3 regions of the Pantoea phytostimulans genome follow, and region 1 is predicted to be linked to each of the others. Evidence: predicted binding sites of a transcription regulator. Region 1 holds the regulator's gene; each other region holds the start of a gene.

The links. The regulator sigma-54, encoded in region 1, starts transcription at its own class of promoters, with help from an activator protein. The targets are predictions, from matches to a motif close to GTTGGCACANNTTTCGCTNT.
Region 2: a site for sigma-54 is predicted at 2,366-2,385, ahead of glnK (P-II family nitrogen regulator). Genes of this name have one in related genera too.
Region 3: a site for sigma-54 is predicted at 2,657-2,676, ahead of glnA (glutamate--ammonia ligase). Genes of this name have one in related genera too.

The regions. Positions count from the first base shown of each region.
Region 1 covers NZ_CP173698.1:3,520,201-3,530,308, forward strand. Annotated here, with positions in the region: gene arcB (aerobic respiration two-component sensor histidine kinase ArcB) at 704-3,055, shown strand; gene mtgA (monofunctional biosynthetic peptidoglycan transglycosylase) at 3,925-4,644, shown strand; gene npr (PTS phosphocarrier protein NPr) at 4,645-4,917, opposite strand; gene rapZ (RNase adapter RapZ) at 4,914-5,768, opposite strand; gene ptsN (PTS IIA-like nitrogen regulatory protein PtsN) at 5,816-6,295, opposite strand; gene hpf (ribosome hibernation promoting factor) at 6,449-6,736, opposite strand; gene rpoN (RNA polymerase factor sigma-54) at 6,758-8,191, opposite strand; gene lptB (LPS export ABC transporter ATP-binding protein) at 8,240-8,965, opposite strand; gene lptA (lipopolysaccharide ABC transporter substrate-binding protein LptA) at 8,971-9,525, opposite strand; gene lptC (LPS export ABC transporter periplasmic protein LptC) at 9,494-10,069, opposite strand; gene kdsC (3-deoxy-manno-octulosonate-8-phosphatase KdsC) at 10,066-10,108, opposite strand, start outside.
Region 2 covers NZ_CP173698.1:133,952-144,059, reverse strand. Annotated here, with positions in the region: gene tesB (acyl-CoA thioesterase II) at 1-590, shown strand, start outside; gene amtB (ammonium transporter AmtB) at 657-1,943, opposite strand; gene glnK (P-II family nitrogen regulator) at 1,976-2,314, opposite strand; gene ACF2G4_RS00670 (SmdB family multidrug efflux ABC transporter permease/ATP-binding protein) at 2,572-4,347, opposite strand; gene ACF2G4_RS00665 (SmdA family multidrug ABC transporter permease/ATP-binding protein) at 4,340-6,109, opposite strand; gene ACF2G4_RS00660 (Lrp/AsnC family transcriptional regulator) at 6,134-6,595, opposite strand; gene ACF2G4_RS00655 (PLP-dependent cysteine synthase family protein) at 6,712-7,746, shown strand; gene cof (HMP-PP phosphatase) at 7,781-8,602, opposite strand; gene ACF2G4_RS00645 (SgrR family transcriptional regulator) at 8,697-10,108, shown strand, end outside.
Region 3 covers NZ_CP173698.1:3,035,592-3,045,699, forward strand. Annotated here, with positions in the region: gene yihX (glucose-1-phosphatase) at 1-319, opposite strand, end outside; gene typA (ribosome-dependent GTPase TypA) at 555-2,378, opposite strand; gene glnA (glutamate--ammonia ligase) at 2,825-4,234, shown strand; gene glnL (nitrogen regulation protein NR(II)) at 4,374-5,423, shown strand; gene glnG (nitrogen regulation protein NR(I)) at 5,431-6,840, shown strand; gene hemN (oxygen-independent coproporphyrinogen III oxidase) at 6,889-8,262, opposite strand; gene yihI (Der GTPase-activating protein YihI) at 8,499-9,020, opposite strand; gene yihA (ribosome biogenesis GTP-binding protein YihA/YsxC) at 9,573-10,108, shown strand, end outside.

The sequences.
Region 1 (10,108 bases):
GATGACTTACACCACGCGGGAGTCTTCTGATTGCATAGATATGCCGAGACACTGGCCCGTCAGGAAAGCTTTCAGCGGATTTCCAACTTATCGGGAAAGCGGAAACAGGTCAAATAACGATACTTGTCAGGGTTATTTGAGTCTTTTTGTCATTAACTACATGATTTTAAAGTATTAAACAGCTAAATTTATCGCTGTTAGCCGGTACGTTAATGGCCCATAAATGTGAACTGTCTCACTGTGGTGCAGCGATCAAATCTCTGCACCATGCTGGTGATAGGGTCTTTAACAGCATGAAATGCTGTTACGGCCATTTCATGCACAGGATGTATCTGTTTTTCTTATATGGGTATATTTGAATGAAATATGGCGATGTTATAAGTAAAATTAATTAAGCCGAATATGCTTAAAACAGTGCTTAAGATGAATGAGTATGCAAATAGATAAGTAAGCCTGTGCAACAGAACGCTGCCAGGATATTGAAAAAGGGGAATGCTAATCGGTCGCCATCGTTCAGGCGGCCCTACAGATTATTCAGTTAGCACAATTAGTCAAGGGTTTTAAGCTTAATGTCATAAACGTCGGCGATTGATGCGGCTGATGCACCAAAATAGAGCAATCACGTCTTTAACCCGCTGATGCATGACGCCGCCAGAAGCGTAATTACGCTATCATGTGCCTGTTTCTCTTTCAGGGAGTCTTTATGAAACAAATTCGCCTGCTGGCGCAATATTACGTTGATTTGATGGTTAAGCTTGGCTTGATACGCTTTTCGCTGCTTTTGGCCTCAGCGCTGGTGGTATTGGCGATGATTGTCCAAATGGCAGTCACGATGGTGCTGCGTGGGCATGTCGAAAGTATCGACATGGTGCGATCGGTATTTTTTGGCCTGCTCATTACACCTTGGGCGGTCTATTTCTTATCGGTGGTGGTCGATCAACTGGAAGAATCCCGGCAGCGACTGGCACGGCTGGTTGATAAACTGGAAGAGATGCGTACCCGCGATCTTGAACTCAATCAGCAGATGAAAGAGACCATTTCACAGTTGAATCAAGAGATCGCTGACCGTAAAAAAGCTGAACTGGCGCGCGAGCAGGTCATGGATAAGCTGCGTGAAGAAGTGGCGCGACGTGAGCAGGCACAAATTGAGCTTGAGCAACAATCCTCCTTCCTGCGTTCTTTCCTGGATGCCTCTCCCGATTTGGTTTTTTACCGCAATATTGATAAGCAATTTTCTGGCTGTAATCGGGCAATGGAATTGTTAACCGGAAAAAGCGAGAAGCAGCTGATTGGTCTGACGCCACGCGATATTTATGATGACGATGCGGCGACAAAAGTGCTGGAAACCGATGAGAAGGTCTTCCGTCATAATGTTTCTCTGACTTACGAACAATGGCTGCAATATCCTGATGGTCGCAAGGCCTGTTTTGAAATTCGAAAAGTGCCTTATTATGACCGCGTAGGTAAGCGTAGTGGGCTAATGGGTTTTGGACGCGATATAACGGAGCGTAAGCGCTACCAGGACGCTTTAGAGAACGCCAGCCGGGAGAAGACGACCTTTATCTCTACGATCAGCCACGAGCTGCGTACGCCGCTTAATGGCATTGTCGGTCTCAGCCGCATTTTGCTGGATACCGATCTCAATCAAGAACAGCTCAAATACCTCAAAACCATCCATGTTTCCGCCATCACGCTCGGCAATATCTTCAACGATGTTATTGAAGTCGACAAAATTGAGCGGCGCAAAGTGCAACTTGATAATCAGCCGATCGACTTCACCAGTTTCCTTGCCGATTTAGAAAATCTTTCTGGCTTGCTGGCTCAGCCAAAGGGGCTGAAGTTTGTCATGGCGCCGCAGTTGCCTTTACCGCATAAAATCGCCACTGATGGCACGCGTCTGCGCCAAATTCTTTGGAACCTTATTGGTAATGCCGTGAAGTTTACCCAACAAGGTGAAATTGTCGTGCGCGTTGCTTACGAGCAGGATGAAACGTTGCGCTTCGAGGTTCAGGATTCTGGCTTAGGTATTCGCCAGGAAGAGCAGGACAAGATTTTTGCGATGTATTATCAGGTGAAAGATCAGCATGGCGGTAAACCTGCAACCGGTACCGGTATTGGTCTGGCCGTTTCACGTCGGCTGGCACAGGCAATGGGCGGGGATATCACCGTTAGCAGCGCACCAGGCCAAGGTTCTTGCTTTACCGTGAAGATCAAAGCGCCGCGTGTCGCTGAAGAGGTGGAAGATGATGGCGTTGATGACAACATGCCGCTGCCTGCGTTACACGTATTGCTGGTTGAGGATATTGAGCTCAACGTGATTGTCGCGCGTTCGGTCCTTGAGAAATTAGGCTGTAGCGTTGAAGTAGCCATGACGGGCGGCGAGGCGCTGGCCATGTTTGATCCACTGGAATTTGATTTAGTCCTGCTGGATATCCAACTACCTGACATGACTGGCCTGGACGTTTCACGCGCCATTCATCAGCGTTATCAAAACAGCGACCTGCCGCCGCTGGTCGCGCTCACCGCCAATGTGCTCAAAGACAAGAAAGAATATTTCGATGCCGGTATGGATGATGTGCTGAGCAAACCGTTGGCCGTACCCGCGTTAACGGCAATCATCAAAAAGTTCTGGGATTATCAAGCCGAGACTGATGAAGAAGAAACCGAATCCGCGCAAGAGACAACGCTTACGCTGCTTGATGTGCCGATGCTTGAGCAATATATCGAGCTGGTTGGCCCCAGCTTGATCACGCAAAGCCTCGACATGTTCGAAAAAATGATGCCGGGATATGTAGATATTTTAGAGTCCAATTTGATGGCGCGCGACCAGAAAGGTATTGCTGAAGAAGGGCATAAAATTAAAGGTGCGGCGGGTTCGGTGGGTTTACAGCATTTACAGATGCTGGCGAAGCAGATTCAAAGCCCTGAGCTTCCTGCATGGTGGGATAACGTGGCTGAGTGGATTGAAGAGCTGAAACATGAATGGCGTCATGATGTACAGGTGCTACGCGAATGGGTAGCTGAGAAAGAAAAGCAGATCGCTAGAAAAAAATGACCCCAGCCGAGGCCGGGGTGCGCGAATACTGCGCCAACACCAGGGAAAAAGGCGCTGCTGCTATGCTTAGAGTATTTGAGCGCAACAGCGTGGTATTGGTTAACACTGTCATCACCTTAGCAAATTCATCTTAACTTGTGACAAGATTCATTAAAATGTGTGATGTTGAGCAGCGTTTAAATACAGAAAACATTAATTTGGCAACACAGTCAAGTAAGGAATTAATTTCTGCGATGCATTGCTTTATTTTTAACCAGATGTGGGGTTTTTTGCACGCTTTTGCGTCACTTGAGAAGCTTAAAAGATAAAGCCAAACGGCAATTTAACGCTCACACAGCAAATTGGGATATTTTCTTAGTTAACTTTATAAAAAATAAAGCTAAATGTTCCATCGGACGTGGGTTATCCAAAACGTTTTGGAAACCTTAAAGAGAAATTTCCAGTTAAAGGTTCTACCAATTGATTTCCGTCTAACGTTAGGTGAAAACTTTAATTTTTTTTGTTTAAAGTAAAAGGATTAAAGATCGGAATTTGCACATTCTTTAGAATTTATCGATCAATCAATGAAGAGTAACGAACTAATCATTTTGCGATAGTTAAGTGTAGTGAAACATTTATGATGGCGTATATCACAAATTGTTAAGTGTTTTTTTGAAAAAAGTCTAACTGAAGCAGGGTAATGGAACCGATTCCTTTTTGCTGGAAGTGCTTGAAGTAACTGGATCTGTTAACGCTGATTTGCAATTTTACTGCGTAACCTGTCTGTAAAATAACCCGTATCGTTTGTCTTTATTGCCTGATAAATCCATTTTAAGCCTGTGATTTCTACAGCAATTGATTAATGCTTAAAACAAGTAAGAGAAGATTGCATGAGTAAGTATAAAGGAAGCCTCGGACAACGTATTAAGCGCATTGTTGTCCGCATGCTGTTGGCATGGTTAGGGATTTGGGTAGCAGGTATTGTGCTTTTTACATTTTTGCCGGTTCCTTTTTCCGCCGTGATGGTTGAGCGACAACTGGTCGCCTGGATAAATGGCCGGTTCGATTATGTGGCGCATTCGGATTGGGTAGGGCACGACGAAATCTCACCATGGATGGCATTAGCCGTGATTGCATCAGAAGATCAAAAATTTCCGGTGCACTGGGGATTTGATGTAGCAGCTATAGAGTCTGTGTTGGATAACAGCAATGAAAAAATGCGCGGTGCATCTACACTGTCACAGCAAACGGCCAAAAATCTGTTTCTGTGGGATGGACGCAGTTGGGTGCGTAAAGGTCTGGAAGCCGGTTTGACCGTGGGAATTGAAACCGTGTGGACCAAACGCCGCATTCTGACGGTTTACCTGAATATTGCTGAGTTTGGGGACGGAGTCTTTGGCATTGAAGCGGCATCGCAGCGTTTCTTTCATAAACCCGCCAGCCGCCTCAGTATGTCGGAAGCCGCGCTGCTGGCTGCTGTGTTGCCTAATCCTATTCGTTTTCGTGCCGATGCGCCTTCAGGTTATATCCGGCAACGCCAGCAATGGATCATGCGCCAAATGCGCCAGCTGGGCGGCGAGGGATTCCTGCAACGCAATAAGCTGGATTGATCAGTCTTCGTCAAAACCCGCTTCAAACAGCTCAATGACAGCAGCCAGCGCCTGAATTTCTTCCGGGCCGCTGGCTTCAATTTCGATATGGCCGCCTTTGGCAGAGTCCAGCATCAGTAACGCAATAACGCTACTGGCTTCGGCCTCAGTACCCGCTTCATTGCGTAATAGTACTTCTGCGTCAAAACTTTGTACCAACTCAAACAGCTTCATTGCCGGGCGCGCATGCATGCCCAGCTTATTTTTGATTTCTACAGTTTGTTTGACGGTCATGATTTGCGTTTTTCCAACGTACGATGACGAGACTGTACATTTTTACCGCGGGAGCGGAAATAATCTGCTAGCTGTTCAGCAATATAAACTGAACGGTGTTTTCCCCCGGTACAACCGATGGCTACGGTTAGGTAACTGCGGTTGTTGGTTTCCAGCATCGGTAGCCACAATTCAAGATAGCTACGCGTCTGATAGATAAAGTTGTGCACTTCAGTGTGGCGATCTAAAAAAGCCGCTACCGGACGGTCAAGACCGGTCATCGGGCGTAATTTGGGATCCCAATGCGGGTTCGGTAAGAACCGAACATCAAAGACATAATCAGCATCTATCGGAATACCATGCTTGAAGCCAAACGACTCAAATACCATGGTCAGTTCGCGTTCGCGCTTGCCCAGCAGACGGGTACGCAGCATTTCAGCCAGTTCATGCACGGACATTTCTGACGTATCGATAATTAAATCGGCACGCGAGCGTAGCGGCTCCAGCAGATCGCTCTCTTCGTCAATGGCACTTTCCAGCGACAAGTTTTTGCTGGAAAGAGGGTGCAAACGACGCGTATCGCTGTAGCGGCGAATCAACGTATTACGATCAGCGTCGAGAAACAGCAGCTGCGGTGAAAACGTATCAGGCAGATTATTCAGAGCGGTTTCGAAGATTTCCGGCGATTCTGGCATGTTACGCACATCAATGCTGACAGCAGCGGAGATGTTGCGTTCTGCCAACGAGTTTGCTAACTCCGGCAGCAAGACTACCGGCAGATTATCGACGCAGTAAAACCCCATGTCTTCCAGTGCGCGCAACGCCACTGATTTTCCTGAGCCTGACCGACCGCTAACGATCATCAGCACCATGACCTTCTCTCCCGTTTTAAAACCGGCACCGGGCCGGTAAAGACGCTTTACTGTTCTGACTGGCCTTCTGTAATAATCGCGTAGAGCTCTTCATTACTTTGCGCCGCTCGCAGGCGACGACAGACGGTTTTATCTGCCAGTCTTTTCGCCACCAGTGAAAGAGTATGCAAGTGCGTTTTGCATTGATCTGCGGGAACCAGAAGGGCAAACAACAGATCGACCGGCTGATTATCCACCGCGTCAAAGGCGATGGGCTGTTCAAGACTAATGAACACGCCTACAGCGCGCAATGTATCTTCATCCAGCTTGCCGTGAGGAATTGCAATTCCATTGCCAATACCGGTGCTTCCCATGCGCTCACGGGTAAGAATTGCTTCGAAAAGCGTTTGGTGCGGCAGGTTGAGCTGCTTGGCGGCCAGTTCGCTGATAATTTCCAGCGCCCGTTTTTTGCTCTGGCAATGTACGCTACTGCGGGTGCAGTCCAGCGAAAGTACGGAGCTCAATTCCAGTGTCAGATCGTTGTTCATCATCGTTTCACTTGCGAGTTCACTTAGCCACTCACGTTCGCATATAACCGCTATGTTGACGTCAGATGGCGCTGGCTTAGATGACAAAACGGGGCGGTTAATCCGCCCCATCCTGTGCGCTCTAGCGCGTTAAGCGCTTAACCAGCGTGAAGGTTAGTGTTTTTTCAGTTTGTCTTTGTGTTTGGTCAGTTGACGGGTGAGTTTATCAATCAAACCGTCAATAGCCGCATACATATCTTCCGCTTCCGACGTGGCGTGCAGTTCGCCACCGCTGACGTGTAAAGTCGCCTCGGCAATTTGATTGACCTTCTCGACTTTCAGAATAATATAAACCTGATTGATACGATCAAAGTAGTGTTCCAGTTTGGCAAACTTACCGTTAACGAATTCACGCAGAGGTTCGGTGATTTCGACATGTTGCCCAGTGAGGTTCAGCTGCATAGGTCTTCCTTCTCATTTCTGTCAAACCAGCTGTTTACGCTGGTTCGATGGCGGGATGGATAAAGACTCGCGGTACTTAGCGACGGTTCGACGCGCCACCATGATCCCTTGTTCAGATAACATGGAGGTGAGCTTACTGTCGCTCAAGGGCTTGGCAGGATTTTCCGCCGAAATTAATTTTTTGACCAATGCACGAATCGCAGTAGACGATGCTTCGCCGCCACCTTCGGTATTCACGTGACTGGAGAAAAAATACTTCAATTCAAAGATGCCACGCGGGCTATGTAAATATTTTTGCGTGGTAACGCGGGAAATTGTCGATTCATGCATTTCAACGGCTTGCGCAATATCTGCCAATACCATTGGACGCATAAACTCTTCGCCTTGTTCAAAAAAAGCGTGTTGTTGTTCAACAATACAACGAGTCACTTTTAGCAACGTATCGTTGCGGCTTTCCAGGCTTTTAATGAGCCACTTTGCTTCCTGCAAATTACTACGAATAAATTGATTATCGCTGTCGTTGCGCGATGAACCCCCCATCGCAGCATATTGCTGGTTGATCTTTAAACGTGGCACGCTGTCAGCGTTGAGATCCACTGTCCAGCGTGTGCCGACTTTACGTACCAGCACGTCGGGAATCACATACTCAGGTTCGCCGGTATTCACCGATTGGCCAGGACGCGGATCCAGTGATTGGATCAGCTGCATGGCCTCTTTCAACACATCTTCTTTTAAACGCGTTACGCGCATCAGACTGCGGAAATCGTGATTAGCCAATAAGTCGAGGTGGTTGCTAACGATCAGTCGCGCCTCTGCCAGCATCAGCGTATCAGGAGCATATTGTGAAAGCTGCACCAGTAAGCAATCACGCAAGTCACGAGCGCCAACGCCGATGGGATCAAAACGTTGGATACGTTTTAATACGGCCTCAACCTCATCAAGCTCAAGCTCTTCATTGCCGATGCTGTCGAGGATCTCTTCAAGCGAAACGGTAAGATACCCGGTATCATCGATGGCATCGACAATGGAGGTCGCAATCGCGCGATCGTTATCGGTAAAAGGTGTTAATCCCACCTGCCACATCAAATAATCTTGCAATGATTGTGTTGTTTCGCCTTGATAAATAGGCAATTCATCATCTTGATAATCGGTTCCGGTGCCTGAAGGCGTGCCTGCGGTATAAATCTCGTCCCAGGTTGCATCAAGCGGCAGCTCTTCCGGCATATCTTTCTGCTCTAACGCTTCACGTGTATCCAGCGCTTCGGCTTCTTGATATTCGCGGGAATCAACTTCGTCGTGCAGATCGGTTTGTTCAAGCAGCGGATTACTTTCCAGCGCGAGTTGTAGCTCTTGCTGAAGTTCAAGCGTTGAAAGCTGCAGCAGACGAATGGCCTGTTGCAGCTGTGGTGTCATCGCCAGCTGTTGGCTGAGCCTGAGTTGTAAACCTTGCTTCATAGACAGGATTGATTTTCCTCAGCAAACGTCAGTGTTAGCGACACCTTATCAGAGTCTGAACTCTTCGCCCAAATAAACCCGCTTAACTTGCTCATCTGCAAGAATTTCTGTAGGCGTGCCGTGGGCAATCAAGTGACCTTGGCTCACGATATAGGCGCGTTCACATACCGCCAGCGTTTCACGAACGTTGTGGTCGGTGATTAGCACGCCAAGGCCGCTATCACGCAAGTGTTCAATGATCTTTTTGATGTCGATAACTGAGATGGGGTCAACACCGGCAAACGGTTCATCTAACAGAATAAATTTTGGATTTGCGGCCAGGGCACGCGCAATTTCGACGCGACGACGTTCACCCCCAGACAATGCCTGTCCCATGCTGTCACGCAGGTGTTCGATGTGGAACTCTTCCATCAGCTCGTTAGCACGATCCTGACGTTGCTCTTCAGTCAGATCATCACGGATCTGTAACACCGCCATGAGATTGTCGAACACGCTCAGGCGGCGAAAAATGGACGCTTCCTGAGGAAGATACCCGATGCCACGACGCGCGCGCGCATGCAGCGGCAGGATACTGATATCTTCATCATCAATGATAATGCGGCCCGCATCGCGCGGCACAATGCCCACGACCATATAAAAAGTCGTGGTCTTGCCCGCACCATTGGGGCCCAGCAGGCCGACAATCTCGCCGGACTTCACTTGCAGACTAACGTCTTCTACCACGCGACGGCCTTTATATGCCTTCGCCAGGTTTTCTGCGATTAATGTGGCCATAGCTATCAGTTACTCTTTTTTCCGCTGTTGGACGAACCTTGCTTATCTTGCAACTGCGATGGCACCAGCACGGTGGTCACTCGTTTACTTTGACCCTGACTGTACGCCTGCATTTTTTGTTCTTTAACCAGATACGTTATGCGATCGCCTTTGATGTTGCTGTCTTGCTGTTCGATGTACGCATTGCCAGTCAACTCAACAAAATCGTTGGCCAGTTCGTAATGCAATTTTGAGGCATGGCCCTGAACCGGTTTGCCGCTGTCCTGCATTTGGTAGAAAGTGGCGGGGTTACCGTAAGCATCAACAATGGTTTTCTTGCTGTCGCCGCCAGGACGCGTAACCACCACTTTGTCCGCAGTGATTTTGATCGAGCCTTGCGTCACGATAACATTGCCGGTAAAGGTGGCCACGTTGCCTTGCAGATCCAGCGCCTGGTTCTGCGAATCGATATTCACGGGTTTATCCGAGTCACCGGTCAAGGCCAGCGCTGGAACACTGGTCGCAAGCAGCACGCTGGCCAGTAAATACTTAAGGCTGTTTTTGTTCATTTTGAATTTCATAAGAAGTTTTGACCTTTTCGATTAACTCGGCGTTTTTTGTCCGTAAATTACCGCGCATTTTCATGCCGGTAGAGTTAAAGCTGCGGCCATAGAGCGTTACTTGGTCGTCAGACGTCACGTCCTGACTGACAAGGTTCACTTGAGCGTTGTCAGTTTTGATACGCTGAAGCTGAGAATCCTGCGTCAGCGTAGTGAGCTCAACATGTCCATACAGATAAAGCATACGATCTTTGGTCAGCTTTGCTTTATCTGCGCGTACCGACCAGGTTGGCACTTTGTTTTCATCGTAAGTGGTCATCACTGGATTATCGAACCAGCTCAACTCATCGACTGAAAAGTAGGTCACCTTGTCTGAAACCAGCTTGTACGTCAGGGCACCTTGCGGGTTATACACCACCGTATTGGAGTCTGCGCTGGTGTAAGTTGGCGCCTGATCGTTAGCAACGGGCGCGCTAGTGTCGTCCTGATTAGTCAGATTCCAGCCGATAAGAACCAGTGCAATCAAAGTCAGAATCAGCGTTATCCAACGCCTGCTTTTACTCATACCGATTGCCCTTTGGCATCCTCAAATTTATCTTGCGCC
Region 2 (10,108 bases), 600 kb from region 1:
TCAGCGCGGTGCAAAATGGTCATCCTATCTTCTATATGACCGCCTCGTTTCAGGCCCCCGAAAGTGGTTTCGAGCATCAGAATCAAATGCCTTCGGTACCCGGCCCAGATAATTTGCCCTCTGAGCAGATGATGGCGCAAAAAATGGCACATTTGCTGCCGGAAAAAGTCCGAGAAAAATTTATCGCTGAACGTCCATTGGAGATTCGCCCGGTTCAGATTCATAACCCGATAAAAGGCCATGTCGATGAGCCCGTTCGCCAGGTCTGGATCCGCGCTAATGGCGTTCTGCCCGATGATTTGCGCCTGCATCAATATGTTTTGGGATACGCTTCCGATTTAAACTTCTTGCCCGTTGCGCTTCAGCCGCACGGTAAAGGCTTTCTTGAAGCCGATATGCAAGTCGCTACCATTGATCATTCTATGTGGTTTCATCGCCCCTTCGATTTTAGCGAGTGGCTGCTTTACAGCGTGGTAAGCACCTCTGCGTCTGGCGCACGTGGTTTTGTGCAGGGTGAGTTTTATAATCAGCAAGGTGTACTGGTGGCATCAACGGTGCAGGAAGGGGTAATGCGTCAGCGAAATGAATAAAAAAGGGGCGATTGATCGCCCCTGATATTTTTTATTTTAGCGCACTGCTCTTTTTGAAGTGATTTCTTACTGGTTGTAAGCGTTTTCGCCGTGACTGTTGACGTCCAGACCTTCGCGTTCCTGCTCTTCTGGTACACGCAGACCCACAATCATGTCAGCCAGTTTGAAGCCGATGAATGCGGCCACGCCCGACCAAACAATGGTAACGCCAACGCTGAAAATCTGTACCCAAACCTGATGGCCCATGGTAACGCCCTCTGCGTAACCCACGCCGCCCAGTGAAGAGGAAGCGAAAACACCGGTCAGAATACACCCTACGATGCCACACACGCCGTGCACACCAAACACATCACACGGGTCATCAACACGCAGCCATTTCTTCAAGGTTGTGACACCCCAAAGGCCAGCCAATCCACCCACCAGACCGATGATCAACGCACCACCGACACCGACATAACCACACGCGGGGGTAATCGCAACCAGGCCACCAATAAAGCCGGAACACGCACCCAGCAGAGAAGGTTTACCCCTAACAGCCCACTCGCCAAAGGTCCAGGACAAAACTGCGCCTGCCGTTGCTATAACAGTGTTCAGGAAGGCCAGCGCAGCGATTTCGTTAGCTGCTGAAGCTGAACCGGCGTTAAAGCCAAACCAGCCGACATAGAGAATCGCGGTACCCATGAAGACCATTGGCAGGTTATGCGGTTTAAACGCTTCTTTGCCAAAACCAGCACGTTTGCCGACCAGGTAAGCACCCACCAGACCCGCAACAGCGGCGTTGATGTGCACCACGGTACCGCCAGCAAAGTCCAGCGCGCCGTCCTGAGCCAGATAACCGCCGCCCCACACCATGTGAGCGATAGGCAGATACGCCAGTGTCAGCCAAACCAGCACAAAAATCAGAACTGCAGAGAAGCGAATACGTTCAGCAATCGCACCGACAATGAGACCGACGGTGATACAGGCGAAAGAGGCCTGGAATGCAACGTGAATATACTGGTAGAAGCTGCCCATCACGGCGGTCAGCTGGATATTTTTCAGCATTGCCCACTCGAAACCGCCGAAGAACGCATTGCCTTCGCTGAAGGCCAGCGAATAGCCATAAACCATCCACAACACGCAAACCAGAGAGAACGTTACGGCAACCTGAGTCAGCATTGACAGCACGTTTTTTGCACGGATTAATCCGCCGTAAAACAAGGCAATACCTGGAATTGACATAAACAGCACCAGCGCGGTGCAAATCATCATAAATGCGTTATCAGCCTTGTCCGCAACGGCAGGTGCAGCCATCGCGAGCGATGGTAACAGTGCCAGGCTGGTCAGGCCCAACTTAGTCAAAACTTTATTCATTTTATCCATCCCATCACATTACTGAGCTTAAATTACAGAGCTGCTTCGTCGGTCTCGCCGGTACGAATACGGATTACGCGCTGCAGTTCAGCCACGAAAATTTTACCGTCGCCAATTTTACCGGTGTAAGCCGCCTTGCTGATAACGTCCACAACTTCGTCAAGCTGATCGTCAGCAATGGCGATATCAATTTTCACTTTCGGCAGAAAGTTAACGCTGTATTCAGCGCCACGATAAAGTTCGGCATGCCCTTTCTGACGACCAAAACCTTTAACTTCGGAGACGGTCAGCCCCTGAATGCCAATAGAGGATAAAGCTTCACGCACATCCTCCAGCTTGAATGGTTTAATCACTACGGTAACCAGCTTCATAGGATCCCCTCCGGGTATTAAATAGGTGAGTCTCATGGACACGCAGAGATATAAGCAAAGCGTGTGCCACAAATATCGAAAGCGATTAATCAGTGAGTCAGGCGCGCTGGAGCTAGCTTTGTTTTGTGATGGATAACACAGAGAATAGTTTAAGCGGGGGAGTTAAGAGAAACGACTGCACTTCTTTGGTGCCTTCAGCCTCAAAGAAGTGCATTTATACAGATTAATCTGATAAAAGCGCGCAAAAAAGGTGCAGATCACCCTTCTGTTGTTAAGGGCATGCCCGAAGCAAGTTCATCCCCTGCTTGCTGTAACTGATACATTTGCCAATAGCGGCCTTGCTGCGCGAGCAGTTGCTGATGATTGCCACGCTCCACAACTTGTCCATGATGCAGAACTAAAATTGTATCGGCTTCGGTGATGGTTGAAAGGCGGTGAGCAATCACCACCAATGTGCTGTGCTGCCTTAAGGTGCGTAGCGTTTGCTGAATAGCCTGCTCAGTGCCAGAGTCGATATTGGCCGTGGCCTCATCAAGAATCAGGATTTGCGGTAATTCGACCAGCACCCGCGCCAGCGCCAACAACTGTTTTTGCCCAACAGAGAGATTATTGCCCTGCTCACCCAGCCGGGTGTGAATGCCTTCGGGCATGCTGCGGGCTAAGGGTGCCAGCTGGACTTGCTCAAGCACCTGCCAGACCGCCTCTTCACTGATATCGCGGCCTAAGCGTACGTTGGACAACAAGGTGTCCGCTAACACGACCGGATCTTGCTGCACCATCGCAATACCACGTCGCAGCACCGAATGTGTCAGTTCACTTATCGGGCGATCGTCGAGGCGAATCTCGCCGCGCGTCACCGGGTAATAACCCATTAATAAGTTGGCCAGCGTGCTTTTTCCACTGCCGGTATGTCCCACCAATGCAACAAACCCGCGTGAAGGAACCTCAAGATTGATATTACTCAGCACATCGCGATTTTCGCGATAGGCAAAGCTCAGGTTGTTAAAGGTGATACGACCTGAAGCGAGGGGACGATCATCACTACCATATTGCTGTTGGGCGGCATCCATCAGCTCAAAAATGCGCTCACCCGATACTACCGCCTGCTGCAACATTGATTGTTGGGTGGTTAGTTCGATCAAGGGTTCGTTCAGGCGTCCCAGATAGGTAATAAAAGCGTAAAGTACGCCCACTTCAAATACGCCCGGCATGGAAAAGCTAAATAGCATCAACAAGCCACACAGCACCAAGGCCGAGAACAGGCTTAATAGAGGCCGCAGCAGGAATCCGTCCAGCCGCAGCGTTTCCATGCGCGCCAGATAGTGTGAACGGCTGGCCTCGCCCATGCGCTCACCAAAGCGCGCCTGCTGACGAAACTGCTGGATCACGCTCATGCCGCTGATCACTTCATTAAAACCGTTGTTGATTTCAGCCAGATAACTGCGTACACGGCGTGCAATAGGCGTGCTGTAGCGCTGATAAATCAACATCACCACCAGCACCATCGGGAAAATCAACATCGCCACCAGCGCCATGCGCCAGTCAAGGCTAAACATCGCGACCATCATCGCGCCGACTAACGCTGCGCTGCGCAACACTGTTGCTACCACCGTAACGTAGAGATCTTTGATCACTTCGGTATCGTTAGTAACGCGTGAGATGATTTGCCCAACCGGCTGCGTATCAAACGCGCTCAGCGGCTGACGCAGAGCCGCATTCATCACATCGCTGCGTAATCGCTGCACCACGCCTATCGCCGCGCGATTAAACAGCAGTGCCTGCCAGTAATGCAGCGCAGCAGCCAACAATTGCAGCAAAATGAAACTCACCACCAGCCCAGCCACCACAGCCCAAGGCATATGGTGTTTCGCCACTAATTTATCGATAAAGTAGCTGACCAGAACCGGGCCCGTGACTTCAGCGGCAGCGGCAATCCACAGCATTGCGACGGCTATCGACAAGGACTTACGCCAGGGTTTACCGTAGCTCAGCAGGCGTTTCAGTGTTGGCCACAAGCGTTGTGACTTAGCCATGCGGCACTCCTTTTTCATTCTCGTCGTCGTCTAGCGCGGCTTCCAATTGCTGATAACGATACATATCGCGATACCAACCTGGCTCTGCCACTAGCGTATCGTGATTGCCACGTTGCGCGATCGTACCTTGCTGTAGCACCAGAATCTCGCTGGCTTCAGTTAACGCTGACAGACGATGTGCACTGATGATCAAGGTGCGATTCTTGCCCCAGATGCGCAGGTTATGCAGTATTTCATGTTCTGTACGGCCGTCCACCGCGGACAAGGCGTCATCAAGGATCAGGATTTCTGCATTCAGCAATAATGCACGAGCAATCGAAAGCCGCTGTTTCTGCCCACCCGATAACATCACGCCGCGCTCACCCACCTCTGTTTCATACCCTTGCGGTAAACGTAAGATGTCATCATGAACGCAGGCCATTTTGGCTGCTTGCTCAATCTCTTCCTGCGAAGCATTGGGTTTACCCAGCGCAATGTTACTCGCCACGCTATCCGAAAACAGGAAGGGCGTTTGGCTCACCACGGCTAAGCGGCTACGCCAGCTATCAATGCGTAATTGCGGGAGCGGCAGATTGTGATAGCGGATATCGCCTTGTTGAATATCGAAGTGGCGCTGAATCAAGCTAAGCAGCGTACTTTTACCGCTGCCGGTTGGACCACATAAGCCCAACATTTCGCCGGGTTTCAGTTGGAAATTGAGATGACTTAATACCGGCCCGGAGCTGGCAGGATAACGAAACTCACGGATCGCCGCCTGCAAAAGACCTGGCTCTGCAGGCAGTGTTTTTTCACCATCTTCTACCGCCGGCGCTTCCGACAACAGGACGCGAATTCGGCTCCAGGCTGCACTACCGCGCTCGACAATATTAAACATCCACGCCAGCGCCAACATGGGCCAAATCATCAGACCGAGATACATTACAAAACTGGTGAGCTGACCTAGCGTCATTTGATCGTGCCACACCAGCCAGCTGCCGCCGCCAATCGCCAGTAGATTGGAAAAGCCAATCGCGATGTAAATGGTGGGATCAAACCGTGCATCAACGCGAGCCACGCGCAGATTTTTTTCACCTGTATCGCGGGCAATGTCAGAAAATTGCTGCGACTGATGCTGCTCAAGACCAAAAGATTTGATCATGCGGATGCTGGTCAGGCTTTCTTGGGTCTGATCGTTGAGGCTGGAAAAAGCTGCCTGCGCCAGTTTAAAGCGTTGATGTAATTGGTTGCCGTAACGATGGATCACCAGCGCCATAATCGGCATGGGTATCAGTGACAGCAAGGTCAATTGCCAGCTGATTTGCGTGCTCATCACCACTAACACGACGCAACCCATCACCAGTGAATCGACCAGTGTCAACACGCCTTCACCGGCGGCGAAAACCACGCGATCCACATCATTTGTTGCGCGCGCAATTAAGTCGCCAGTACGATGGCGTAAATAAAAGGCGGGATGCTGGCGACTTAGCTGACGATAAAAATCTTCACGTAGCTCTACCGCGAGTTGATAAGAGGCGCCAAACAGCAGCACGCGCCAGACATAGCGCAACAGGTAAACCACTATCGCGGTTGCTAGCATGATGCCAATCCACATCATGATTTGGCCAGTGCTCATACTATGGTGCGTAACGCCATCCACAATAACGCCCACCACATGCGGCGGTAACAACTGCAGAATAGCAATAATGATCAATAAGATGACGGCGCCTACATAGCGTCGCCACTCACGTATAAAATACCAACTTAACTGGCTGAATAATCGCACAACGCTGCTCTCAATCTTTTGCCCTCAAGGGGCGACAGGTAAAGCCGTGGTGTATTTAATTTCTTCCATGGCGAAGCTGGAGGTCACATCAATCAAACCCGGAACGCCGTTAACTAAGCGCTTATAAAAGCCATCGTAGCTTTTCATATCGGCAACCTGCACGCGCAGCAGGTAATCATATTCGCCCGCCATACGGTAAAAGGCCATCACCTCGGGCATACTTCGTACCACCGACACAAACGCCTGATACCAGTCGCTGCTGTGTTGCTGCGTCTTAACAAACATAAACGCCGTCAGCGATAAACCGAGTTTTTCACCGTCCAACAGGGCAACACGTGCGCGAATAATGCCATCTTCTTCCAGCTTTTTCAGGCGTTTCCAGCATGGCGTTGTGGTGAGATTAACCGCATCCGCCAGCGCCTGCAGCGATAACGTACAATCCTGCTGCAGCAGCGCCAGCATTTTAAAGTCTGTTTTATCTGGCATTTGGCTTTTCCGTAGAAATATTTTCTCTATTAACGTGATTTTAGCGGCAATATAGCAATCTCTTTTTCCCGCCAGTGCCTTAAAATAGCCGCCATTCACGCTGCCGGATGCTTAACATGCACACTTGCTGGACTCGCCACGCCATTAAAGAAATCAACGCAGATTTTCAACGATCCGCAGAAACCCATTTGATCCGCTTTGATCTGGCCGATTTCCCTGGCATCTGGTTTTACCTGAAAGATGAAAGTACCCATCCGAGCGGCAGCTTAAAACATCGTCTGGCGCGTTCGCTGTTTTTATATGGCCTGGCCAACGGCTGGATAAAGCAAAATACCCCGATCATTGAAGCCTCTTCCGGCAGCACCGCAGTATCTGAAGCCTATTTTGCGCGGCTGCTGGGTTTGCCGTTCATCGCCGTGATGCCCGCCAGCACCGCTAAACGTAAAATAGAGCAAATTACTTTTTATGGCGGGCAATGCCATTTTGTTGAGGATCCTTGCCAGCTTTATACGGAATCGGAGCGGCTGGCGCGTGAGATGAACGGGCATTTTATGGATCAGTTCACCTATGCGGAGCGTGCAACTGACTGGCGCGGTAATAATAATATTGCCGAGAGCATTTTTCGTCAGATGACGCTTGAACCTTATCCTACCCCGCATACCTTAATTATGAGCGCAGGAACGGGCGGCACTTCTGCCACACTAGGGCGTTACATTCGCTATCAAGGCTTCGATACGCATTTATTAGTGGTCGATCCGCAACACTCTGTGTTTTTTGATTACTGGCACAGCCGCGATACGCGTTTGCACAGTACACGTGGCAGCATGATTGAAGGCATTGGCCGCCCACGTGTAGAGCCCTCTTTTATGCCAGATGTCATTGACGAGATTATGAAAGTACCGGATGGCGCGACCATTGCTGCGATGCTGAAGCTGGAAAAATTACTGGGACGCAAACCTGGCGCATCTACCGGCACCAATTTTTGGGGCATGATTCAGGTGGCAAAACGGATGCGTGAAAACAACGAAAAAGGCGCGTTAGTCACTCTGTTGTGTGATAGCGGCGAGCGTTACCTCGACAGCTATTATCAGCCGGAATGGGTAGCAAAAAATATCGGCGATATTCAACCCTGGCTGCGCGAGCTGGAATAAAAAACCGGACTTCCTGTCCGGTTCACTGCAATCCTCAGCATTCGGGGGAATACGCGAGGTCAGGTGTGGAAAGCCAGTGATTTAAATAGTGAGACACCGCCTGTGTCTCGCAATGACCAATAATGGGCAGATGCGGCAGCGCAGCTTTTAACTGGCTCATGGCATTGCCCATCACGAAACCTTTGCCCACTTGCGCCAACATCTCTCGATCGTTCATTGCATCGCCAAATGCCATGCAATCCGCCAAAGTTAATGAAAGATGCTGACAGAGCAGAGTTAATGCGCTGCCTTTGTTACAGTTAAGCGGTAAGACCTCCAAACAATCCCACGCCGAAAAACAGATATTTGTCTGCGCACCTAATGCCGCTTCAAGCTGAGTTTTAAGTTTGCACAAGCGCGTATGTTCATCAATAAAACAGATCTTTGTCACATCGTGTGCAGGGATAGATTTCAGATCGCGCAATTGATAATGAAAACCACTCATCTGATGGGCCGCAAGTAGCGCAGGAACCGCTTTGTCAGTGAACCAGCCTTGATCATTAAACACATGCATGGATGCCGTTGTATCCCAGTGCGTATGAATGACCTCTTCCGCAACGGAAGGCGGTAAGTCGCTTGCGAACAGCAAATTGCCTTGTCTGTCGTGCACGCGCGTTCCGTTACCTGTGATCAGCCAGGCGGGAAGCGTGATTTTCTGCTGCAGGATTTGCATTTCAAGCAGGTGCCGACCGGTAGCAAACGCGAGCTGCACATCGCGAAGATGTAATGCCTGTAAACTCGCTAACGTCTCGCCGCCCAACTGATGGTTCGGCAGTAATAATGTGCCATCCATATCAAATGCTGCTAAACGTGCCATCACTTATCTCCCGCTGAAAAACTGTTCAGCTACTATCACCTGTTAATTGCGGAAGTAATAGTGAATACTTTTAGAAAATTGTTCCGGGTTTACTATGCGCCAACTTAATCGTCTTAATCAGTTTCAGCGCTTGTGGCAGCAAAGTCAGGGCGCTCCACAACAAACGTGCGTGGCAGAAATGGCACGCTACTGCATTTGCAGTGAGCGCCATCTGCGCACGCTGCTGTCGCAATGGCAGCAAGCAGGTTGGCTACGCTGGCAAGGCGAACCGGGCCGTGGTAAGCAGGGTCGTTTGGAATTTATTCTTGCACCAGAGCAGCTGCGCCAGCAATTGTTGCATAGCCGTTTAGCATCAGGCGATGCGACAGAAGCCTTACAGGTTATGGAAGTTGCACCGGAGAAGTTAATGAGCCTGCTACAGCCTTTGATGGGCGCACAGTGGCAGAACAATGCGCCGGTACTGCGTATTCCTTATTATCGGCCATTAGAAAGTGTGCAGCCGTTGCAGATCAGTGGCCGGGCCGAACAACATTTGGTACATCAACTTTTCTCCGGTTTGACGCGATTCCAGAATGATGATCCTATTGGTGATCTTGCGCACCACTGGCAACATCAGGAACAGGGACGAGTTTGGTTATTCTGGCTTCGTCCGCAGCTTTTCTGGCATAGCGACGAGCTGATTCAGGCCAGTCACCTCGTGGCGCAATTTGAAAAGATCATACAGAACGCGCGCGTACGTCAGTTGCTTGCCGATGTGGTGCATATCGATGCGCCCCATCCACTCGCGCTGCGTTTTCAGCTAAAGCAAAGCGATTACTGGTTGCCGCACAGATTGGCTCACCAACTCTGTTTGCTGCCGCATCCTGTTGATACTCACATTGGCAGCGGTCCCTGGAAGCTAAAGCATTTCACACCTGAGCTGGTACGAATCGAAAGCCACGCGCGCTGGCATTTACAGCTTCCACTCCTGCAAGCGATAGAGTATTGGATTACGCCACAGCTATTTGATCGTACGTTGGGCACCAGTTGCCGCCATCCGGTGCAAATCGCTATTGGTGATACTGATGAATTGGACAGCTTACGTCCCGTCAGCCGGAGCATTAGCCTGGGTTTTTGTTATCTGGTTTGTCGCCCACGCAGTGGATTTACACCAGGTCAGGCACGTCGCTTATTTAATCTGGTGCAACAGAGCGACATCATTACTCAGTTACCTTTGGATGAGGGTCTCATCACACCAAGCAGAGAGTTATTGCCCGGCTGGCCGGTACCTGAGCTCAAAGAGGAACAATACCCGTTACCTGCTAACCTGACACTGCACTATCACTTGCCGGTTGAACTGCATGAGATGGCGCGGGCATTACAGCAGCTCCTGTTAGCAAATGGCTGCAAGCTTGAAATCATTTTTCACCAAGTGAAAAGCTGGCGAGATATTCATTCGCTCGCCGATGCTGATTTAGTCATGGGCGATCGTTTGATTGGTGATGCACCGGTTTTTACCCTGGCGAC
Region 3 (10,108 bases), 480 kb from region 1:
ACAAAATTACCACGCGATGGCCTTCGGCTCGCAGTTTATGCATCAACGCCAAGGTATCAGGACGTACGCCGACAAAGACTGCCTGCCAGCCTGCCGTAAACTGCTCATAGCTCAGGGCAATGTCCAGTTTTTCACACAGTGCAGCCGCAAATGTTTCATCGCTGATTTCGCCGCGTTCGTGTTGTTCAAACTCCTCATCCATATGGAAATGGCTTTGCAAAGATGCCAGCGGTACTCGACTCAGATCGCTCCAGACGCCTAATACGCGGTTGAAGTCGATATCGATGATCACATTACCTAAATCAAATATGTACAGCATGGTGCCTCCTTCTATTCCCTGGATTATTCACTCTAGCGGCAAAAGCCGAGGCTGAACAGGCAACAGCGAAGAGAAAGCTACGAAGTGGAAGCTGCCGCAAGAAAGCGACAGGCTGGTGCTACGCGGGCGGGGTCATTTAGCCGGAGAAGTTAAAATCACACCAAAATCAGAATATGGCAGGCAAAAAAAAGCCCCGCATTGCGGGGCTCATTATTAAACGACTGTAACAGACAGATTAAACGTCTTTGCTACCGCGTGAAGCACGCTTACGGTCGTTCTCAGTCAGGTGACGTTTACGGATACGTACTGACTGCGGCGTCACTTCTACCAGTTCGTCATCATCGATGAACTCGATCGCCTGCTCAAGAGTCATCTTGATTGGCGGAACCAGAGTTGTCGCTTCGTCAGTACCAGAAGCACGCATGTTGGTCAGCTTCTTACCGGTCAGACAGTTAACAGTCAGGTCGTTAGAACGGCTGTGAATACCGATGATCTGGCCTTCATATACTTCTGCACCGTGACCCAGGAACAATTTGCCGCGATCCTGCAGGCTGAACAATGCAAACGCAACTGCTTTGCCTTGGCCGTTAGAGATCAGTACGCCGTTCTGGCGCTGGCCCACTTCGCCCTGACGAATATCGTCATAATGGCTGAAGGTGGAGTACAGCAGGCCGGTACCGGAAGTCATGGTCATGAATTCGTTACGGAAGCCAATCAAGCCACGGCTTGGGATCACGTAGTCGAGACGTACGCGGCCTTTACCATCCGGATCCATGTTTTTCAGATCGCCTTTACGCTCACCCATGGCTTGCATTACTGAGCCTTGGTTATTCTCTTCGATATCCAACGTAACGTTTTCGAATGGCTCTTGTTTGCGGCCATCGATTTCACGGAAGATAACTTTCGGACGGGATACCGCCAGTTCGAAACCTTCACGACGCATGTTTTCAATCAGTACAGAAAGGTGAAGTTCACCACGACCTGATACGCGGAACGCATCAGCATCTTCGGTTTCTTCAACACGCAGCGCAACGTTGTGAACCAGTTCTTTGTTCAGACGCTCAAGGATCTGACGTGAAGTCACGTACTTACCTTCTTTACCGCAGAACGGTGAGGTGTTGACGTTAAAGAACATGGTTACGGTTGGCTCATCAACGCTCAGGGCTGGCAACGCTTCAACATTTTGCGTGTCGCAAATAGTGTCAGAGATGTTCAGCTCGCCCAGACCGGTGATCGCGATGATGTCGCCCGCTTCTGCCATATCAGTATCGATACGTTCCAGACCCAAGTGGCCCAGCACTTTACCGACTTTACCGTTACGGGTTTTGCCTTCGCTATCAATGATAGTCACTTGCTGGTTCGGCTTAACTTTACCGCGCTTGATGCGGCCGATGCCGATAACGCCCAGATAGTTGTTGTAGTCCAACTGCGAAATCTGCATCTGCAGTGGCGCGTCAGCTTCAACCTGTGGCGGAGAAACGTGGTCAACAATTGCCTGATACAGCGGGGTCATGTCGTCCGCCATGTCAGTGTGTTCCAGACCCGCGATACCATTCAGCGCAGAAGCGTAAATGATAGGGAAGTCGAGCTGTTCGTCGGTCGCATCAAGGTTAACGAACAGGTCAAATACCTGATCAACAACCCAATCTGGACGTGCGCCAGGACGGTCAATTTTGTTGATAACCACAATCGGCTTCAGACCATGCGCGAACGCTTTTTTGGTCACGAAGCGGGTTTGCGGCATAGGGCCATCCATCGCATCTACAACCAGCAGCACCGAATCCACCATGGACATGACGCGCTCAACTTCACCACCGAAGTCGGCGTGTCCTGGGGTATCAACGATGTTGATACGGTAGTCATTCCACTTAATGGCGGTGTTTTTTGCGAGGATGGTAATCCCACGCTCTTTCTCCAGGTCATTGGAGTCCATCACGCGCTCAGTAGCTTCGGTACGGGCATCGAAGGTACCGGATTGTTGCAGCAGTTTGTCAACCAGGGTGGTCTTTCCATGGTCAACGTGCGCGATGATGGCGATGTTACGCAAATTTTCGATCACAGCTTTGCCTCAGGCATTTATAGAAATAGAAATAGCGCGCTATTGTACACGGATTAAGCGGAAGACTGAACATGATCACACTTTTCACTGAAAGTTTATTGCATTGGGGGAAATTCGCACTGTTCTCGGTGCAGAAAATGCACTAAGTTGGCGTGACGCACCAAATTGGTGCTGATATTTGCGTGAAAAGCACAATCTTGGTGCAAGGCATCCATACTGGTGCAGCGCAAGAGAGATAAGAGAGCGCATTATAGCGCTATTTAGCACGATGACAGAAAGTTGGCACAGAATTCGCTTTATATTAATCAAGCGAAAACGACAGTTAGACAACGGTTGAAGAGCTTGCCGAGATTCAGTTGGTTAGGAATGGTTGTAATAAGAGACGCATTCCAGGCAACGAAGTTCTCTCACCATGTAGACAATGACCATTTCCAGGAGAGTTGAGTATGTCCGCTGAACACGTTCTCTCGATGATGAACGAGAATGAAGTTAAGTTTGTTGACCTGCGTTTTACCGATACTAAAGGTAAAGAACAGCACGTTACTATCCCTGCTCACCAGGTTAACGCTGACTTCTTCGAAGAAGGCAAAATGTTCGATGGCTCCTCCATCGGTGGCTGGAAAGGCATTAACGAATCAGACATGGTGCTGATGCCTGACGCAACCACGGCGGTAATGGATCCGTTCTTCGAAGATTCTACGCTGATCATCCGTTGCGACATTCTCGAGCCAGGCACCATGCAGGGCTACGATCGTGATCCACGTTCAATCGCAAAGCGCGCTGAAGATTTCCTGCGCTCTTCTGGCATCGCGGACACCGTGCTGTTCGGACCAGAACCAGAATTCTTCCTGTTTGATGACATCCGTTTCGGTTCTTCTACTTCCGGCTCACACGTTGCTATCGACGATATCGAAGCAGCCTGGAACACCGGTAAAGAGTACGAAGGCGGTAACAAAGGTCACCGTCCAGGTCTGAAAGGCGGCTACTTCCCCGTTCCACCTGTTGACTCAGCTCAGGACATCCGTTCTGCCATGTGTCTGACCATGGAACAAATGGGTCTGGTAGTAGAAGCGCATCACCACGAAGTGGCTACTGCTGGTCAGAACGAAGTGGCAACCCGCTTCAACACCATGACCAAAAAAGCTGACGAAATTCAGATCTACAAATATGTTGTGCACAACGTTGCACATGCATACGGTAAAACTGCGACCTTCATGCCGAAGCCAATGTTTGGCGACAACGGTTCTGGTATGCACTGCCATATGTCACTGTCTAAAGGTGGCGAGAACCTGTTCTCTGGCGACAAGTACGGCGGCCTGTCTGAAATGGCGCTGTTCTACATCGGCGGTATTATCAAGCACGCTAAAGCAATCAACGCCTTAGCTAACCCGACTACCAACTCTTACAAGCGTTTGGTCCCGGGTTATGAAGCACCGGTTATGCTGGCTTACTCCGCGCGTAACCGTTCTGCATCAATCCGTATCCCAGTTGTTGCTAGCCCGAAAGCACGTCGTATTGAAGCGCGCTTCCCGGATCCAGCGGCAAACCCATACCTGGCGTTTACTGCTCTGCTGATGGCTGGCCTTGACGGCATCATCAACAAGATCCATCCTGGCGACGCGATGGACAAAAACCTGTATGACCTGCCGCCGGAAGAAGAAGCTGAGATTCCAAAAGTGGCTGGCTCACTGGAAGAAGCGCTGAACGCACTGAACGAAGACCGCGAGTTCCTGACCCGTGGCGGCGTGTTCACTGACGAAACCATCGATGCCTACATCACCCTGCGTAAAGCTGAAGACGACCGCGTTCGCATGACTCCGCACCCGGTAGAGTTCGAGCTTTACTACAGCGTTTAATCAATTTTAGGTTTTATGTTGCCGTGGAAATTTTTAGCCCATCTTCGGATGGGCTTTTTTCTCCGCGAATTCATCGTTCATTCGCCTGAAATTCGGCTTAAATACTACAATGCACTCACTTAGTGCAAAGGAACGCTGTATGGCAACTGGCTCTCTGCCCGATGCAGGGCAGATTCTCAATTCATTAATCAACAGTATTTTGTTGGTGGATAACGATTTGGTTATTCATTACGCCAACCCGGCGGCGCAGCAATTACTGGCGCAAAGCTCACGTAAATTGTTCGGCACGCCGTTACCTGAATTAACCGGCTACTTTTCGCTGAATGTTGAGGTGATGCGTGAAAGTCTTGAGGCTGGCCAGGGATTTACCGACAGTGAAGTGACGCTGGTTGTGGATGGCCGCGCGCACATTATGTCACTGACGGCGCAACGCTTGCCTGATGGTTTTATCCTGATGGAAATGGCGCCGATGGATAACCAACGTCGTCTTAGTCAGGAACAGTTACAGCACGCCCAGCAGGTTGCAGCGCGCGATTTGGTTCGTGGTCTGGCACATGAAATTAAAAATCCGCTGGGAGGGTTACGGGGTGCTGCGCAATTGTTATCACGTGCGCTGCCCGATCCGTCGCTGAACGAATACACCAAAGTTATTATTGAGCAGGCGGACCGGTTGCGAAACCTGGTAGATCGCCTGTTAGGGCCGCAGCAGCCTGGCATGCACATCACTCAAAGTATTCATCAAGTCGCTGAGCGCGTGGTGAATTTGGTGTCGATGGAGCTGCCTGACAACGTCTCGCTGGTGCGCGATTATGACCCCAGCTTGCCGGAATTGCCGCATGACCCGGATCAAATTGAGCAGGTTCTGCTGAACGTAGTACGCAACGCCCTTCAGGCGTTGGGTGAAGAAGGCGGCACAATCATTATTCGTACCCGCACGGCGTTTCAGTTAACGCTGCATGGCACGCGATATCGCCTGGTGGCGCGCATCGATATAGAGGATGACGGCCCGGGTATTCCAGCTCAACTGCAAGATACGCTGTTCTATCCGATGGTCAGCGGGCGTGAAGGCGGCACCGGTTTAGGCCTTTCAATCGCACGCAGCTTGATCGATCAGCATTCAGGAAAAATAGAATTTAACAGTTGGCCTGGTCACACCGAATTCTCGGTTTACTTGCCTATTCGCCAGTGAGGTTTCTATGCAACGAGGGATAGTCTGGATCGTCGATGACGATAGCTCCATCCGCTGGGTGCTTGAACGCGCGCTCACTGGAGCCGGTTTAAACTGCGCCACTTTTGACAGCGCAAGCGAGGTGCTAGATGCACTTTCGACCAAAACCCCAGATGTTTTATTGTCAGATATTCGCATGCCGGGTATGGATGGGCTGGCGCTGCTAAAACAGATTAAACAGCGTCATCCGATGTTGCCCGTGATTATCATGACGGCGCATTCTGATTTAGATGCTGCGGTCAGTGCTTACCAGCAAGGTGCGTTTGATTACCTGCCGAAACCTTTCGATATTGATGAAGCGGTCGCGCTGGTTGAGCGTGCTATCAGTCATTATCAGGAACAGCAGCAGCCGCGTAATCAGCCAGTTAGCGGGCCAACAACCGATATTATCGGTGAAGCGCCTGCCATGCAGGATGTATTCCGTATCATTGGTCGCCTGTCGCGCTCGTCAATCAGCGTACTGATCAATGGTGAATCGGGTACCGGTAAAGAGTTAGTGGCGCACGCGCTGCATCGTCATAGCCCACGGGCAAAATCGCCATTTATTGCCCTGAATATGGCTGCCATTCCCAAGGATTTGATTGAATCCGAGCTGTTTGGTCATGAAAAAGGCGCCTTTACTGGAGCGAATCAGATTCGGCAGGGCCGTTTCGAGCAGGCCGACGGCGGCACACTATTTTTAGATGAAATCGGTGATATGCCTTTAGATGTGCAAACCCGCTTGCTACGCGTTTTAGCTGATGGCCAGTTTTATCGTGTTGGCGGCTATGCGCCTGTAAAGGTCGATGTTCGCATCATTGCTGCTACGCATCAGAACCTTGAGCTGCGAGTACAGGAAGGCAAGTTCCGTGAGGATTTATTCCACCGTCTGAATGTCATCCGGGTACATTTGCCACCGCTGCGCGAGCGTCGCGAGGATATTCCTCGTCTGGCGCGTTATTTCCTGCAGGTTGCTGCGCGAGAACTGGGTGTCGAAGCGAAAATTTTGCATCCTGAAACCGAGACAGCATTAACGCGCCTTCACTGGTCCGGTAACGTACGCCAGTTGGAAAATACCTGTCGCTGGCTAACGGTGATGGCGGCTGGCCAGGAAGTACTGATTCAGGATCTGCCTTCAGAGCTGTTTGAATCGAACACACCAGAAAATCCAGTGCAATCACTGCCTGATAGCTGGGCAACGTTGCTGGCACAGTGGGCCGATCGCGCTTTACGTTCCGGTCATCAAAACTTGTTGTCAGAAGCACAGCCGGAGATGGAGCGCACGCTGCTGACTACTGCGCTGCGACATACGCAGGGCCATAAGCAGGAAGCGGCACGTTTGTTGGGCTGGGGACGTAATACCTTGACTCGCAAGCTAAAAGAGCTCGGCATGGAATAAGTGTTGAGATGAACGGCTGGAGCATTGCTTGTGCTTCAGCCGTTTACTTTAGATAACGCGCGAAAACTGCTGCTGACGCGCCTTTTGGCGCAGATAAACATCAAAGCACATACAGATATTCCGAATGAGTAAACGCCCCACTCCCGTAACCTGTAGCCCTGTCGCGCTATGCTCCACCAGCCCATCCGCAATCAATGGTTTCAATAGCGTTAAATCCTCAGCGAAATAGTCGTTAAAGTGTATATTCCATTGCGCTTCTACCGCTTTAAAATCCAAAGAAAAATTGCATATCAGCATTTTTATCACGTCGCGACGTAAACAGTCGTCCTGGCTCAACGTTAGACCTCGCCATAAGCCATTACCCGTGCTGCCCACGCTTTCATACCACACATTGAGCGCTTTTTGATTTTGCGCATAGCTGTCACCGATCATGCTAATTGCCGACACACCCAGCCCAAGCAAGTCGCTATCGCCCTGCGTGGTATAACCCTGGAAATTACGATGAAGCAGGCCTGCACGCTGAGCCACTGCCAGCTCATCCTGCGGCTTTGCGAAATGATCCATACCGATGAACTGATAACCCTGCTGCGTTAGCATAGCGATGGTCTCATGAAGGATAACAAGCTTCTGCGAGGCAGAAGGCAGCTCCTCCTCTTTGATTTTGCGTTGAGCAGCAAATAGCGTAGGCATATGCGCATAATTAAAGACGCTGAGGCGATCGGGATTGAGCTCAGTAACGCGCTTTAAAGTAAAGGCGAAGCTTTCTGGCGTTTGCAGTGGCAAACCATAAATTAAATCGATGCTGGTTGAGCTAAAGCCTTGCTGGCGGGCTCTTTCCATCAAACCAAAAATGACATTTTCATCCTGCACGCGATTAACGCGCTCCTGAACGGCTTTATTAAAATCCTGTACGCCCATACTCAGGCGATTAAAGCCCAGCGTACGCAGGTGATCGATCATATCTAATTCGATTTCACGTGGGTCAATCTCGATCGACATTTCCACGTCTGCCGCCACGTCAAAATGCTGCTTCAGCAAGGTGACCAAACGGGTAATTTGCGCTTTATTCAGGAAAGTCGGCGTGCCGCCGCCCCAGTGAAGCTGAGTCACTCGACGCTGGCGAAAAAAAGGCGAACGTTGGCGAATTTCTTGCTCTAACACATCCAAATAGCGATCGGCTTTATGCAACTGGCGCGTCACAATTTTATTGCAGCCGCAGAAATAACAGAGGCGATGACAAAACGGAATGTGGATATAGAGAGATAAAGGGCGATCGGGGTAACGCGCTACCGCTCGTTGGAAATCATCTTCTGCATAGTTTTCGTTGAACTCGAGCGCGGTGGGATACGAGGTATAGCGTGGACCGGCGTAATTGTACTTTTCAATTAACGCCTGATCCCACTCGATCTGCTGCGATGACATACTTATTCCTTCCGGTGACGTCGTCTAAGAGAAGGTCGCGATGCAGAAGAGGAGAAAGGTGAGCGGGATGATGAAACCCGACTTATACGATGCTTCAGACGCGACAGGCGTCGTAGTTTAATCAATAACCAAAGTAGATAACATGTAAGTAACAGCGCGAAAATTGATCCAGGCCAAAACATTCGTGTTTACCTGTTAAGCCCGGCATGCGCAAACACACATGCCGGTCAAAAAGCTTAGTTGCCTTTCAGCAGACGATACATATCTTCTTCGGCTTGCTCGTCTTCGTCGTCATCCATGGCGATGCCTAACTGCTCCATCAGCTCATCGATACGATCAAGCGCTGCGTCTAACCAACCTTGATCTTCAGCGGAGAGCGTTTCACCGCCTTCAAGGCGATCAAGCAGATTATCCAAACGGGGATCGTTTTCCAGCTTCGCCAATTCTTCTTCAGGCGTTAGACGCACTTTCTCAACGGCAGGTTTGGTTGGCGCCTTTTTCACTTTAGCCGGTGCGGTTTGACCTTCAGCGCCTAACGCGATCGGCTTCTTACTCCCGATACGCGGATCTTTAGCTGTAGTGCCTGAGCCGCCGTTTTTGCTGCCCTTGGTTTCGGGATTCGCACGGCTGCCTGACGCATGACCGCGATGCTTTTTATCGCGCTTGCGGTCACGTGCTTCAATGTTTATTTCTTCACGCGATTTGCGTTTGGCCTTGGCGGCAGGTTTGCCGTTCGCAGCTCGTGCAGGTTGCTTCATAGTGTTTTATCTCAGCGTTTTTATTCAGTATAGAATTGCGGCGAAATCTAGCAGAAAGCAGACAAAGAAAAAAGGCGACAGCTTAAGCTGTCGCCTTATTTCACACCTTCATAAGAAGGAATCATGTTTTAAATCCTTTTTGGCTCGCAACATCCCGGTTATTCCCGCGCCAGCTCATCTCCTGAGCATCTCCTTTTCCTTGTCCGGTCCCAATCCTTGACCATTTCCACTCCATCGCTCTTCATCTTCATGACATTCCTGAGCGCATCATCCTAATGGGTGCTGCCATGCACTGCACAATAATGTAGACCAATTAGTAAAACCCTCAAGCCAGACTTGTCTTGAGTTTCGATGGAAAACCCGTACTTTTTATTTAAATAAATGAATTTTAATGATTTATTTTTTTAAAAAATTAAATAAAAGAGGATATAACTGCCACTTTTAATGGCAAATCTCTTACAAAAAAGCCTAAAAGGATGCCATTGAGCACTTTCGCGCCATAACGCGTATAATCAGCGCCATTGCCCGAATACGTATTTTTGGAGTGTCATCTTGCCTGAACTAAATTATCACGTTACCCGCTTTATTCTTAGCGCCCCTGACATCCGTCATTTGCCATCTGACACCGGTATTGAAGTGGCCTTTGCTGGACGCTCTAATGCCGGTAAATCTAGCGCACTCAACACGTTAACCAATCAAAAAAGTTTGGCGCGCACCAGTAAAACGCCAGGCCGTACGCAATTAATTAACCTGTTTGAGGTGAGCGAAGGCAAACGTCTGGTCGATTTACCGGGTTATGGCTATGCCGAAGTACCAGAGCAGATGAAGTTGAAATGGCAACGTGCACTGGGCGAATATCTGCAAAAACGTCAGGCGCTGAAAGGGTTGGTGATTTTGATGGATATTCGTCACCCGCTAAAAGATCTCGATCAACAGATGATCCAATGGGCAGTTGAAAGCAATATAGAAGTACTGCTATTGCTGACCAAAGCCGACAAATTGGCATCAGGCGCGCGTAAAGCACAGCTTAATGCAGTTCGTGAAGCTTCAGCAGCATTCATGGGCGATGTGCAAGTTGAGATGTTTTC